Regions from separate parts of the Velazquezella soli genome, predicted to be linked through region 2. Evidence: predicted binding sites of a transcription regulator. Region 2 holds the regulator's gene; the other holds the start of a gene.

Region 1 (6,652 bases), 3.1 Mb from region 2:
GGTGGGGTTGCCATGCGCTTATCCTCCGTTGTCGACATTCGATTCGAACGCGATCTTCATGTCCAGCTCGCCGAGCGGCTTTACGCCTGACAGCAGTGCCCTCGCCTCTGCCTCGTCGTTTTTCATCTGGGTGACCAGGGGGTCGAGGCCGTCGAATTTGAGTTCGGGGCGCAGGTAGCCGAAGAAGGAGACCGAGCAGAGCTCGCCGTAGAGGTTTCCCGAGAAATCGAACAGAAAGGTTTCGAGAAGAGGTGCGCCGTCGTCAGTCACGGTCGGGCGGCGGCCGTAGCTTGCGACGCCGTCGTGCAGCGTGCCGTCGGCTCGTCTGAAGCGTACGGCATAGATGCCGGGCTTCAGTTCCGTTTCGGGTGCAAGCTTCATGTTCGCGGTGGGATAGCCGAGCTGGCGGCCAAGCTGTTCGCCGCCGATCACTTCTGCCTCGACCGTATAGCGATAGCCGAGCAGACCTGCGGCAGCGACGACGTCTCCTTCGGCGATCAGATCGCGGATGCGGCTCGACGACACGACTTCTGCGTTTTCATCGCGAAAGGCATCCACCAGCGAAACGGTGAACCCGTGACGATCGCCGGCGGTCATCAGGAAGGCCGGTCCGCCTTCACGGCCCTTGCCGAAATGGAAGTCGAAGCCGGTGACGACGGCGCTTGCGCCCAGCCAATCGGTCAGGATGGTCTTCACAAAATCCTCGGCCGATCGGGTCGCGAAGTCGCGATCGAACGGGTACTCGATGACCGAGCGGAACCCCATGGCCTCCAAGAGCCGTGCCTTGAGCGGTGCCGGTGTCAGCCGGAACACGGGCTGGTCGGGCTTGAAGACGGTGCGGGGATGCGGCTCGAAGGTCAGCACGAGTGCTGGCACGCCGCGTTCACTGGCAAGTTCCAGCGCCCGATCGAGCACGCTGCGATGGCCGCGATGGACGCCATCGAAATTGCCGATCGCGACGACGCCGCCCTTGAGGCTTTCGGGCAGCGGCTCCTTCATTTCGTTGCGATGAAATACGGTCATGTCAGGTTCCGGATCAGGCGAGGCGCGGCATCCAGAATTTCGGCGCGGCGTTCTCGCTTTTCAGCCATTCCTGCATGATCGCCTCATCGGTTTCGCCATCGACGGAATATTCCGCGATGTGAATGCCGGCACTGATATAAAGCAGGTCGAGGCCTTGCGAAAGCGCGCCGCGAACATCGGTCGGCATGCCGTCGCCGATCGCGAGAACCCTCGCCTTGTCGACATCACCGCGCTCCTTGCGGGCAAGCGAGATCGCTTCGTCGTAGATCGGCTTGTGCGGCTTGCCGGCCACTCGGACCTGGCCGCCGAGCTGTTCGTAATAGGCGGCGACCGCACCGGCGCAGGGAATGATCCGGTGACCGCGCTCGACCACCAGATCCGGGTTGGCGCAGATCATCGGCACGTCGCGGTTGATGAAGGTGGTCAGCATCTGGGTATAGTCTTCGGGCACTTCCTTCTCGTCGTCGAAGAAGCCGGTGCAGACGACGCAGTCGGCGTCGGCTTCAGAAACGATCTCGATACCCAGTCCGTCGAAGAAATTGAGGTCGCGTTCAGGCCCCAGCAGAAACACCTTCTTCGGACCTTCGGCGACCAGATGCCGGGTGACATCGCCAGAGGTGACGATCCGGTCGTAGCTTTCGTCCGGCACGCCGAGATGCTTCATCTGCTCGATAACACCAGGTGCGGGGCGCGGCGAGTTGGTGATCAGCACGACAGTGGCGCCGGCTTCTCTGGCGGCGGCGAGCGCCGTGCAGGAATGCTGGAAGGCTTCGACACCGTTATGGACCACGCCCCAGACATCCGAAAGCACGACATCGTAGCCCTCGATCACGTCGTTCAAATTCTGGATGCGCTTTGCCATATCAAAAGTTCCTGCCGGTTTTGCCTGCTCGATTAGGAGGCTGACATCGCAAACCGTTGGCGAGATTACAAGGGAGAAGGCGGTGAAAGCGGGCCGCGCGACGTAGATCCCGGCAAAACTTCATATTTTTGCAATGATACGATCCTCACGACATCAGGAAGATCTGGGCGAGAAAACCCGCCGCCGCGCTGATGGCGAGCACCGGCACCATGCCGAGCTTCAGGACGAGCAGCATGATGGCGGAGGCTGCGAAAAGCAAAAGAGCGACGGGATCGAGGCTGGACCAGACCGGGACGGAAAGGCCAAATGCTGCTGGCGCAAAGAGATCGACGTGGCGAACCTCTCTGAACAGAACATGCAGGCCGAACCAGATCGCGAGGTTGAGGATGACGCCGACGACCGCGGCGGTGATGGCAGACAGCGCGCCGGATAAAAGGGCGTTGCCGCGCAGGCGTTCGATCAGAGGGGCGCCCGCAAAGATGAAGACGAAGCTCGGCACGAAGGTTGCCCAGGCGACAAGCAGGCCGCCGACAATTCCGCCCGTGACGGGGCCGAGACCGGACGCCTCTCTGAAGCCAACAAGAAAGCCGACGAAGGACAGGACCAGCACGAGCGGGCCCGGCGTGGTTTCGGCAAGCGCCAGTCCGTCCAGCATCTCCCCCGGCTTAAGCCAGCCGTAATCGGCGACTGCGACCTGCGCCACATAGGCCAAAACCGCATAGGCGCCGCCGAAGGTGACCAGTGCCATCTTGGAGAAAAACGCGAACAGGCTGGACAAGCTTTCCGGTGCTCCGAAGGCCCAGAGCGCTAGGACAGGCGACTGCCAGATGAGGATCCAGAATACAAGCGTCGCGATCGTGCGGGCGACACCAGGTGTTTTCGCGCCGGGAGGGCCGTCTCCTTTGGCGACGCCGTCTTGAGTTTGCTGCCCCCCTGCCCGCGTCATCAGATAGCCTGCGAGACCGGCCGCAAACACGACGAGCGGAAACGGCAGGCTGAAGAAGAACAGGGCCACGAAGGCCGCGGCCGCGACGCAGCGCAGGAATGTGGTTTTCAGTGTTCGGCGTCCGAGGCGGATCACGGCCTCCACCACGATTGCAAGGACCGCCGCCTTCAGGCCGAAGAACAGGCCGGCAAGCCATGTCGCATCCTGGTAGAGGACGTAGGCCGCCGAAAGCCCCAGAATGATGGCAAGGCCGGGAAGCACGAAAAGCAGGCCTGAAACGATACCGCCGCGCACGCCAAACAGCAGCCAGCCGATATAGGTGGCCAGTTGCTGCGCCTCCGGGCCGGGCAGCAGCATGCAGTAATTGAGGGCATGCAGAAACCGCTCTTCCGAGAGCCAGCGTCTTTCTTCCACCAAAGTCTTGTGCATCATGCCGATCTGTCCGGCAGGCCCTCCGAAACTAAGGGCGCCGATACGGGCAAACACGCCTGTGAGCTCACGAAAGCTCGGCGCCGGGCCCGGGTTTTGGTCGTTAAGCGTATTCTGCATGGCCGCTCCTTGAGCCCTGAATTTTTCAAGCCCGTTCTTGACTCAGCTCGCAGCCATCCTTATCTCGGGTCTCGTTAGCACTCTCGATAGATGAGTGCTAAACGTCACTCCGCGGGTCCTTGAGACCCGTCCATGTCATTTGATCGAGGGATTAGACAATGACAAGCACCAATTTTCGCCCCCTGCACGACCGCGTTGTAGTCAAGCGCGTCGAGTCTGAAGAAAAGACCAAGGGCGGCATCATCATTCCCGATACCGCCAAGGAAAAGCCAGCTGAAGGCGAAATCATCGCCGTTGGTCCTGGCGCCCGCGACGAAAGCGGCAAGCAGGTTGCACTCGACGTCAAGGTCGGCGACCGCGTTCTGTTCGGCAAGTGGTCGGGCACCGAAGTCAAGCTCGATGGCGTCGACCTTCTGATCATGAAGGAAGCCGACATCATGGGCATCATCGGCTGATTTTAGCCGACTGCTCTTCTTCCAATATTTGCTGACACCCCTTTTCAGGAGTTCCCAACATGGCAGCTAAAGAAATCAAGTTTGGCCGCACCGCGCGCGAAAAGATGCTTCACGGCGTCGACATCCTCGCTGACGCAGTGAAGGTCACGCTCGGCCCCAAGGGTCGTAACGTCATCATCGACAAGTCCTTCGGCGCTCCGCGCATCACCAAGGACGGTGTTTCGGTCGCCAAGGAAATCGAACTTGAAGACAAGTTCGAAAACATGGGCGCCCAGATGGTCCGCGAAGTTGCTTCGAAGACCAACGACATCGCGGGCGACGGCACCACGACTGCTACCGTTCTTGCACAGGCCATCGTTCGCGAAGGCAACAAGGCCGTTGCAGCCGGCATGAACCCGATGGACCTGAAGCGCGGCATCGATCTCGCCGTTGCAGAAGTCGTCAAGGATCTCCAGGCCAACGCCAAGAAGATCTCGACTTCGGAAGAAGTTGCACAGGTCGGCACGATTTCGGCAAACGGCGACGCACAGGTCGGCCGTGACATTGCTGAAGCCATGCAGAAGGTCGGCAACGAAGGTGTTATCACCGTCGAAGAAGCCAAGACCGCTGAAACCGAACTCGAAGTCGTCGAAGGCATGCAGTTCGACCGCGGCTACCTGTCGCCTTACTTCGTGACCAACCCGGAAAAGATGGTCGCCGATCTCGACGACGCTTACATCCTTCTGCACGAAAAGAAGCTTTCGAACCTTCAGGCCATGCTGCCTGTTCTCGAAGCTGTCGTTCAGACCGGCAAGCCGCTCCTCATCATCGCTGAAGACGTCGAAGGCGAAGCTCTTGCAACGCTCGTCGTCAACAAGCTGCGTGGCGGCCTGAAGATTGCTGCTGTCAAGGCTCCTGGCTTCGGCGATCGCCGCAAGGCCATGCTGGAAGACATCGCCATCCTGACGGGCGGCACTGTCATCTCCGAAGACCTCGGCATCAAGCTCGAAACCGTAACGCTCGACATGCTCGGCCGTTCGAAGAAGGTTTCGATCACCAAGGAAAATACGACGATCGTCGACGGCGCCGGTCAGAAGACCGACATCGAAGGCCGCGTTGCACAGATCAAGGCACAGATCGAAGAAACTTCTTCGGACTATGACCGCGAAAAGCTGCAGGAACGTCTTGCCAAGCTCGCTGGCGGCGTTGCCGTCATCCGCGTCGGCGGCTCCACGGAGATCGAAGTCAAGGAACGCAAGGACCGCATCGACGACGCGCTCAACGCGACGCGCGCTGCCGTTCAGGAAGGCATCGTCCCAGGCGGCGGTACCGCACTCCTGCGCGCTTCGACCAAGATCACGTCCAAGGGCGCGAACGACGACCAGGAAGCCGGCATCAACATCGTCCGCAAGGCGCTGCAGTCGCTGGTTCGCCAGATCGCAACCAACGCTGGTGACGAAGCTTCGATCGTTGTCGGCAAGATCCTCGACGGCGACAGCGACAACTTCGGCTACAACGCCCAGACGTCGGAATATGGCGACATGATCGCCATGGGCATCGTCGACCCGGTCAAGGTCGTTCGTACGGCTCTGCAGAACGCAGCTTCGGTTGCTTCGCTGCTGATCACCACCGAAGCCATGATTGCCGAACTTCCTAAGAAGGAATCGGCTGGCGGCGGCATGGGCGGCGGCGGCATGGGCGGCATGGGCGGAATGGACATGATGTGATCAGGCCGTAAGGTCTGCACATCTGATCCTTCAGGTTCAGTGTTTCGGAAAGGGCGTCGGGCAACCGGCGCCCTTTCTGCTATTGAGGCATACAGCATGCATAGCATTTCCCCCTCTGAACTTACCGAACGACAAGGACTGATAATTTTTATTCGTATAAAATAGTAATTCGGCAGTGACGCTCTTCTAAGCAACTTCACATTAACTGCGCTTAATCAAACACCAACGCGCAGGTTGCCATGAAGCACGTATCTTTGATCGGTAAATTTCTGACGCTCATGTCGTTCTTCGGCATATTCGTCGTCGCAACTGCCTTCTACAGCAGCAACAGCATTCGAACGCTGGATAGCGAGTATGGCGGGCTTCTCCAGCAGGAAAGCCTGGCAACTTTGGCAATTGCACGCGCCAATCGCTACATGCAGACCGGGCACGCTGCCGCTGGCGACCTGCTTGTGTCGCGCACTGACGAAGAGAACGCGAGCAATCTTGCGGCGTTTGAAAAAGCCAAATCCTCTTTTGGTGGCTGGATGGACAAGGCGATGGCGGCCCTTCCCGCTAATGCCAAGCTGGCGCCGATCAAGGCGGAAGGTTTGAGCGTTCTCAATGACGCTTGCGGCCCTGTGGTTCAGGCCGCAGCTCAGGCCACGGACGAGGCTGCCGTGCTGGCGTCTCAGGAAGCCTTCATGAGGGACTGCAAGCCGAAGTTTGCGGCCGTTACCGAAAAACTCACGGTGGTGACCGACGAAGTGATGACAGCTGCAAATCAGGAAAGCGAAAATCTCAGCGCCAGTGCGAAGACAACCATCTACGCCACTTTCGGGGCTGTTATCGGAGGTCTCGCCCTCGTGCTCGTCGCAGGCTTCTTCCTGATCCGTGCCTGGCTTGCACGACCCATCCAGCACTTGCAGCGCACGATGCTGACCCTTGCAAACGGGGATCTGTCGGCGCTGGTGGCCGGCGCGGACCGCCGCGACGAGGTCGGCAGCATGGCCAAGGCCTTGCAGGTGTTCAAGGACAATGCTCTGCGCAGCAAGGAAATGGAGCATGAAGCCGAGCTGAACCGTACGACCCAGGAAGCGGACCGTGTCCGCAACGCGGAGAGCGAACGCCA
Region 2 (6,652 bases):
TGCCTGGCGATCCAGTTGCGCCAGAACGACCGGCTGGATCCGGCCATGGCAGCGCTGATCGATCACCTCGATCTTCTCGCCAAGCGTGACTTTGCGTCTCTGCGCAAGATCTGCGGCGTGGACGACGAAGATCTGATCGACATGATGGCTGAAATCCGCAAGCTCAACCCGAAGCCGGGTGCGGGCTTCGAGGGCGGGTTCTCGCAGTCTATCTCACCTGATGTCGTGGTCCGGCCATCGCTTGATGGTGGATGGAACGTCGAACTCAATCCCGATACCCTGCCGCGCGTTCTGGTCAACCAGACCTATTTCAACACGGTCTCCAAACACTGCCCGAAGAACGGCGAAGATCACAATTTTCTGTCGGACTGCATGCAGACGGCGAACTGGCTCGCCCGCAGCCTCGACCAGCGCGCCAAGACGATCATGAAAGTGGCAAGCGAGATCGTACGCCAGCAGGATGCCTTCCTGCTGCACGGCGTCGATCACCTGCGACCGCTCAACCTAAAGACGGTGGCAGAGGCCATCAAGATGCACGAATCCACCGTCAGCCGCGTCACCTCCAACAAGTATGTGCTGACGCCACGCGGCCTGTTCGAACTGAAATACTTCTTCACAGTGTCGATCGGCTCGGCGGAAGAAGGTGGAGACACCCATTCGGCCGAATCGGTGCGGCATCGCATCCGGTTGTTGATTTCTCATGAGCTGCCGAGTGCCGTCCTGTCGGATGACGACATTGTCATCAGCCTCAAGCAGGGCGGTGTCGAACTTGCGCGCCGGACGGTGGCGAAATATCGCGAGGCGATGAATATTCCGTCATCGGTGCAACGCAGGCGGGAAAAGCGCGCCATCGCGAAACTGGCAGCGTTCTAGCCTCACATATCGAGGGCAGTCATAGGCGACCCGGTATTCGCCACACGTGCCGCACAGATTGACATTCCGTTAATGGCAGTTTAGAGACCCGCCGCAACCTGACCGGGCGACACGGGATCTAAACCAATTCCCAAACCAATTTGGCCCTGCCATTCGTGAACCGCTTGGATCAAGAGGCCGGTTGGCGTAGACTGGAACATGCAAGTCACGACAATAAGGAGTAACTCCATGAGTGTGCGTGTATCCGGTAAACATATGGAAATCGGCGACTCGTTTCGACAGAAGATCGAGGACCACATCGGCGGTGCAGTGACCAAATACTTCGACGGGGGGTATTCGGGTCAGGTGATCGTCGAGAAGTCCGGCTCGCGTTTTTCGGCAGATTGCAAGGTGCATCTCGATACCGGGATCGTCCTGCATGCGGCCGGAGAAGCGAATGATCCACAGGCAAGTTTCGATGCTGCAGCGGAGCGGATCGAAAAACGCCTTCGTCGCTACAAGCGTCGACTGAAGGACCATCACGCCGGCAATCACGCGAACGGTTTTTCCGAAGTGGCTTACACGGTCATGGACCGTGTACCGGATGAAGAAGACGACGTGCCAGACGATTTCGCACCGACCATCGTTGCGGAAAGCACGAAGCAGTTGATGACGATGTCCGTTGCGACCGCCGTGATGGCGCTCGACATGACGGACGAACCGGTCCTGTTGTTCCGCAGCCCTGGAAAGGAGCTGAACATCGTGTACCGGCGCAATGACGGAAATATCGGTTGGATCGATTCCACCGGTATGAAGAACTAAAAACTCTCGGGAGAGCGCCTTTGGCGCTCTCTTCGCCCTTCGCGGCAAAAGGATGATAAGAATGGCTTTGGCGGATTTGCTGCAGCAAGATGCGATTGTTCCTGCCCTTAAAGTGACCTCCAAGAAGCAGCTTCTTCAGGAACTTGCTGTGAAAGCGGCCAAGCTGACGGGTGTTCCCGAGCGGGAGATCTTCGACGTCATCCTGCAACGGGAGCGGCTGGGGTCGACGGGCGTTGGCCACGGCATTGCCATCCCACATGGCAAGCTCAGCAGCATATCGTCCATCAAGGGCGTGTTCGCCCGCCTGGAATCGCCGATCGACTTCGAAGCGCTTGATGACGAGCCGGTCGATCTTGTGTTCCTGCTGCTCGCCCCAGAGGGCGCCGGTGCCGACCACCTGAAGGCGCTTTCGCGTATTGCCCGCGTATTGCGCGATCAGGATCTCGTTGCCAAGCTTCGCAAGACCGATTCCGCGTCGGCAATCTACGCCTTTCTGAATGCAGAACAGGCAAACCACGCCGCCTGAGGCGGCTCTATACTCCTTTTCTATAGAGTAAAGCCGCGCGTTCACCCTCGAATGGAGCGGCTAATCTTGTTTTCGAGCCCTCTTTAGAATTGCCTTTTGTCAAATACGCCACATGTCTTTCCCGTTGAAGGAGATAGACATGAATGACGACATACGTGCCAGGATCGCTGCGAATGACAGACTGCTCAAGGCGGTTATCATCCTGCTGGCGATCAAGGATCCCCATCTTCTCGATGAGCTCGATGCAATCTTCAAAATTGCCGATGGTCAGGAGGGACTGATCGGCGATGCGGACAAGAAGACCCGAGCCCATCTCAATTCGGAACTGGCCCTGATCCGTTCCCTGGCGCATGTTTCGCTGGATACGACGCACTGATCCTTACCCGCGGTCGCCAAACGCAAATGGGCGCCCGAGGCGCCCATTTTTCTTGGAAAGGCTCTAAGGAGCTCAGTCCTTCTTGTCTTCAGCCGCCGCTGCTTCAACCTTCGGGCCGCCCTTGGCGACGCCGACCATGGCCGGGCGCAAGACGCGTTCGCCAATAATGAAGCCGGCCTGGACGACCTGCATGACAGTGTTGTTGGGTACATCCGCATTCGGGATCTCGAACATGGCCTGATGGAAGTTCGGATCGAACTTCTCGCCTTCGGCATCGATCTTCTTGACGCCGTGCCGCTCGAGTGTCGACAGCATGCCACGCTCGGTCATTTCGACGCCTTCAAGCAGGCTCGTCAGCGTCGCATCGGCTCCGGCACGCTTGTCTGCCGGAACAGTGTCGAGCGCGCGGCGCAGATTGTCCGAGACGGCCAGCATATCGCGGGCAAAGCCCGAGACGGCGTAGGACTTGGCATCCTTTACTTCACGTTCGGTGCGGCGGCGAAGGTTGTCCATTTCAGCGGCAAGCCGCATGAAGCGATCGCGCAGATCGGAATTTTCAGCCTTGAGCACATCGATCGGATCGGGCTCCTGCGCGAAGAAGGCTTCCCCTGCGCTCTGATCGGCGGCGTCTTCGAGAGCGGATGCCACGGCTTCCGCCGTGTTTTCGACAGCAGCTGCGTCAGGTCCGTTCTTCTTGGTTTCGTCGGTCATGACGGTCTCCGGTGCGTATTGGAATCTGGAAGGGTGGTTGCGCCCGATATCGAGGTTCGGGGCGAAAAAATCAAGGCCTTGGGAACATCCTAGCGGGATAGCCTTGCAAGCAGCTGCGCCGTGTAATCCACCATCGGCACGATGCGCGAGTAATTCAGCCGGGTTGGGCCGATCACGCCGACCGCGCCGACGATGCGTTCCTCGCCATCACGATAGGGCGCAACGATGAGCGAGGAGCCGGACAGGGAGAACAGTTTGTTTTCCGAACCGATAAAGATCCGCACGCCCGGTCCCTTTTCGGCAAGGTCGAGGATCTCGATCAGGCTGTCCTTCTTTTCGAGATCGTCAAACAGCAGACGCAGCCGATCGAGATCGCTGACGTCAGCCAGACCTTCGAGAAGATTTGCCCGGCCGCGTACGATGAGCTGGCCCGGCTTTCCGTCCTCCTGATCACCAGACCAGAAAGCCAGACCACGCTCCACCAGATCATGCGACAGCGTGTGAAGCTCGCTTGCGACCTGTTCCTTCAGCATTTTCATCTGGCCGCGGAATTCCGGCAGCGTTTGGCCGGCGAGATGCGCGTTGAGGAAATTTGCGGCCTCGCCGAGCTGCGACGAGGTTACGCCGGCCGGCAGATCGATGATGCGGTTCTCCACCTGGTTATGATCGCCAACGAGGACGGCGAGCGCCTTGGTCGGCTCTAGGCGGATGAACTCGACATGTTTGAGGACCGGATCGTTCTTGGCGGTGATGACAATGCCAGCACCACGCGAGACGCCCGACAGCATCAGGCTTGCATCCGCCATCAGGTTTTCGAGCGTCTGATCGCGATCAGGCGGACGGATCTGCCGGTCGATGCTGGCGCGGTCTTCTTCCGAGAGATTGCCGACCTGCATGAAGGCATCGACAAAGAACCGCAGCCCTGTCTGGGTTGGCATGCGGCCTGCACTGATATGCGGCGAGTAGATGAGGCCGAGCTCTTCGAGATCGCTCATGACGTTGCGCACGGAAGCCGGTGACAGCGACATCGGCAGAAGTCGCGACAGATTGCGCGAACCGACCGGCTCGCCGGATTCCAGATAGCTTTCCACGATGCGGCGAAAGATTTCCCGCGAACGATCATCAAGCACGGAGCCGTTGTCGCGACCCGTCAGTCCCGGAAATACCATTGGCCCCTTTACCATGCTGCTGATCTCATCTCCCAGATATAGTCGCTCACTTGCGCATCCGCAAAAGGGAAATTCTTTGCAAATGACGGCTCCGAGCCTTAGAAGGCGGAAACAATAATCCAGGGAGTGACGGATGCGGCCTTCAGGCAGACAGACAAATCAGATGCGCAAGATTTCGTTCGAGCGCAATTTCTCCAAGCATGCCGAGGGCTCCTGTCTCGTCAAGTTCGGCGATACCCATGTTCTGTGCACCGCAAGCCTTGAAGAAAAGACGCCGCCGTGGCTGCGCAATTCCGGCAAGGGCTGGGTCACCGCCGAATACGGAATGCTGCCGCGCGCCACCGGCGACCGGATGAAGCGCGAGGCTGCGACCGGCAAGCAGGGTGGCCGCACCCAGGAAATCCAGCGCCTGATCGGCCGTTCGCTGCGCGCCGTGGTCGATCTTTCCGCGCTTGGCGAAAAGCAGATCACCATCGACTGCGACGTGATCCAGGCCGATGGCGGCACCCGTACGGCGGCCATCACCGGCGGCTGGCTGGCGCTGTACGATTGCCTGAAATGGATGGACACCCGCTCGATGATCAAGCTCGACAAGGTTCTGAAAGACCATGTCGCGGCGATCTCGTGCGGCATCTTTGCAAGCCAGCCGGTCATCGATCTCGACTATCTCGAAGATTCGGCCGCCGAGACAGACGCGAATTTCGTCATGACGGGTAGCGGCGGCATCGTCGAGATTCAGGGCACGGCCGAGGGTGCTCCCTTCAGCCAGGAGGAATTCCTCAACCTGCTGTCGCTGGCACAGGACGGCACCCGGGAACTGGTAGCGCTGCAGAAGCAGGCGATCGGCGGCTGATTTCAACGCTGGCTGATTCAAGAGTTGCGAGGGGCAGTCTTCCTTTCCGGAGAGACTACCTCTCGATCGAACCTCCTCCCCCGCCTTCATGGCGGGGCAGCATCAGACAAGGGAGCCACTGTTTTGATCGACGGCATTCTCGAAACAGCGCTCTATGTCGATGATCTCGATGCGGCGGAAGCCTTTTACGGTGAACTGCTCGGGCTTGAGCGGGTGCTGCGGGCCGGCGATCGCCACGTGTTTTACCGATGCGGACCCGGCATCCTGTTGATCTTCAATCGCGCCGAGACGCTGAAGTCGCCGCCTGATGATGCGCTGCCGGTTCCGCCGCATGGCACGACAGGACCGGGGCATGTGTGCTTTCGTATGGACGGCCCGGCGATTGACAGAATGGTCGAAAAGCTCAACAAGGCGGGCATCGTGATTGAAAGCGATTTTCGCTGGCCAACCGGCGCCCGATCCCTCTATTTCCGCGACCCGGCCGGCAACAGTCTGGAATGCGCAGAGCCGAGGCTCTGGAATCTATAGGAACCTTCATGCGCAAGCTTGAGACGAAAACGATCGTCGTTGCCAGCCACAATGCCGGCAAGATCCGTGAGATTGCCGAATTGATCGGTCCGTTCGGCTTTTCGGCAAAGTCCGCAGCCGAACTGAAGTTCGAGGAACCGGACGAGACCGGCACGACATTCGAGGAAAATGCGGCGATCAAGGCGCTTGCGTCTGCCAAGGCGTCCGGCCTGCCCGCCCTTTCCGACGATAGCGGCATCGTCATCGATGCGCTGGACGGTGCTCCCGGTGTCTATACCGCCAACTGGGCCGAGCGCGAGGATGGCAGCCGTGATTTCGCGATGGCGATGCAGAAGGTGGAAGACGCGCTGCAGGAAAAGGGTGCGACCACGCCCGACAAGCGCAGCTGCCGTTTTGTGAGCGTTCTCTGCCTTGCCTGGCCGGATGGCCACACCGAACTCTTCCGCGGCGATGTCGAGGGCGTTGTCGCCTGGCCGCCGCGCGGTGCTGCCGGGTTCGGTTACGACCCGATCTTCCAGCCGGAAGGTCACGAGACCACGTTCGGCGAAATGACCAGCGAGGAAAAGCACGGCTGGAAGCCTGGCGATGAGCACGCGCTTTCGCACCGGGCCCGCGCGTTCAAGCTGTTCGTCGAAACCTGCCTGGAGGCCTGATCCCCATTGAACGCCGTCGCTCCCCTTTTTTCCGGCATGCTGCTACCCGACACGGGTGAGCCGGGCTTCGGCGTTTACGTGCACTGGCCGTTTTGCGCGGCCAAATGCCCCTATTGCGATTTCAACAGCCATGTCCGCCACCAGCCCGTGGATCAGCTTCGC

What was found. Region 2 encodes HrcA, which represses chaperone genes, less so after heat shock. Its sites were predicted from a motif close to GTTAGCACTCNCNNNNNGNGAGTGCTAAC; they were not measured.
Positions count from the first base shown of each region.
Region 1: the regulator HrcA is predicted to act here: its motif matches at 3,454-3,482, upstream of groES (co-chaperone GroES).

Region 1 is NZ_CDRNXF010000004.1:3,249,748-3,256,399, forward strand. Features, by position in the region: gene AC0JZ8_RS19410 (BrnA antitoxin family protein) at 1-14, opposite strand, end outside; gene AC0JZ8_RS19415 (bifunctional riboflavin kinase/FAD synthetase) at 19-1,023, opposite strand; gene AC0JZ8_RS19420 (TIGR01459 family HAD-type hydrolase) at 1,037-1,885, opposite strand; gene chrA (chromate efflux transporter) at 2,031-3,380, opposite strand; gene groES (co-chaperone GroES) at 3,539-3,835, shown strand; gene groL (chaperonin GroEL) at 3,895-5,541, shown strand; gene AC0JZ8_RS19440 (methyl-accepting chemotaxis protein) at 5,781-6,652, shown strand, end outside.
Region 2 is NZ_CDRNXF010000004.1:112,265-118,916, forward strand. Features, by position in the region: gene rpoN (RNA polymerase factor sigma-54) at 1-873, shown strand, start outside; gene hpf (ribosome hibernation-promoting factor, HPF/YfiA family) at 1,102-1,674, shown strand; gene ptsN (PTS IIA-like nitrogen regulatory protein PtsN) at 1,736-2,200, shown strand; gene AC0JZ8_RS04150 (hypothetical protein) at 2,340-2,576, shown strand; gene grpE (nucleotide exchange factor GrpE) at 2,649-3,287, opposite strand; gene hrcA (heat-inducible transcriptional repressor HrcA) at 3,377-4,456, opposite strand; gene rph (ribonuclease PH) at 4,590-5,309, shown strand; gene AC0JZ8_RS04170 (VOC family protein) at 5,433-5,837, shown strand; gene rdgB (RdgB/HAM1 family non-canonical purine NTP pyrophosphatase) at 5,846-6,490, shown strand; gene hemW (radical SAM family heme chaperone HemW) at 6,527-6,652, shown strand, end outside.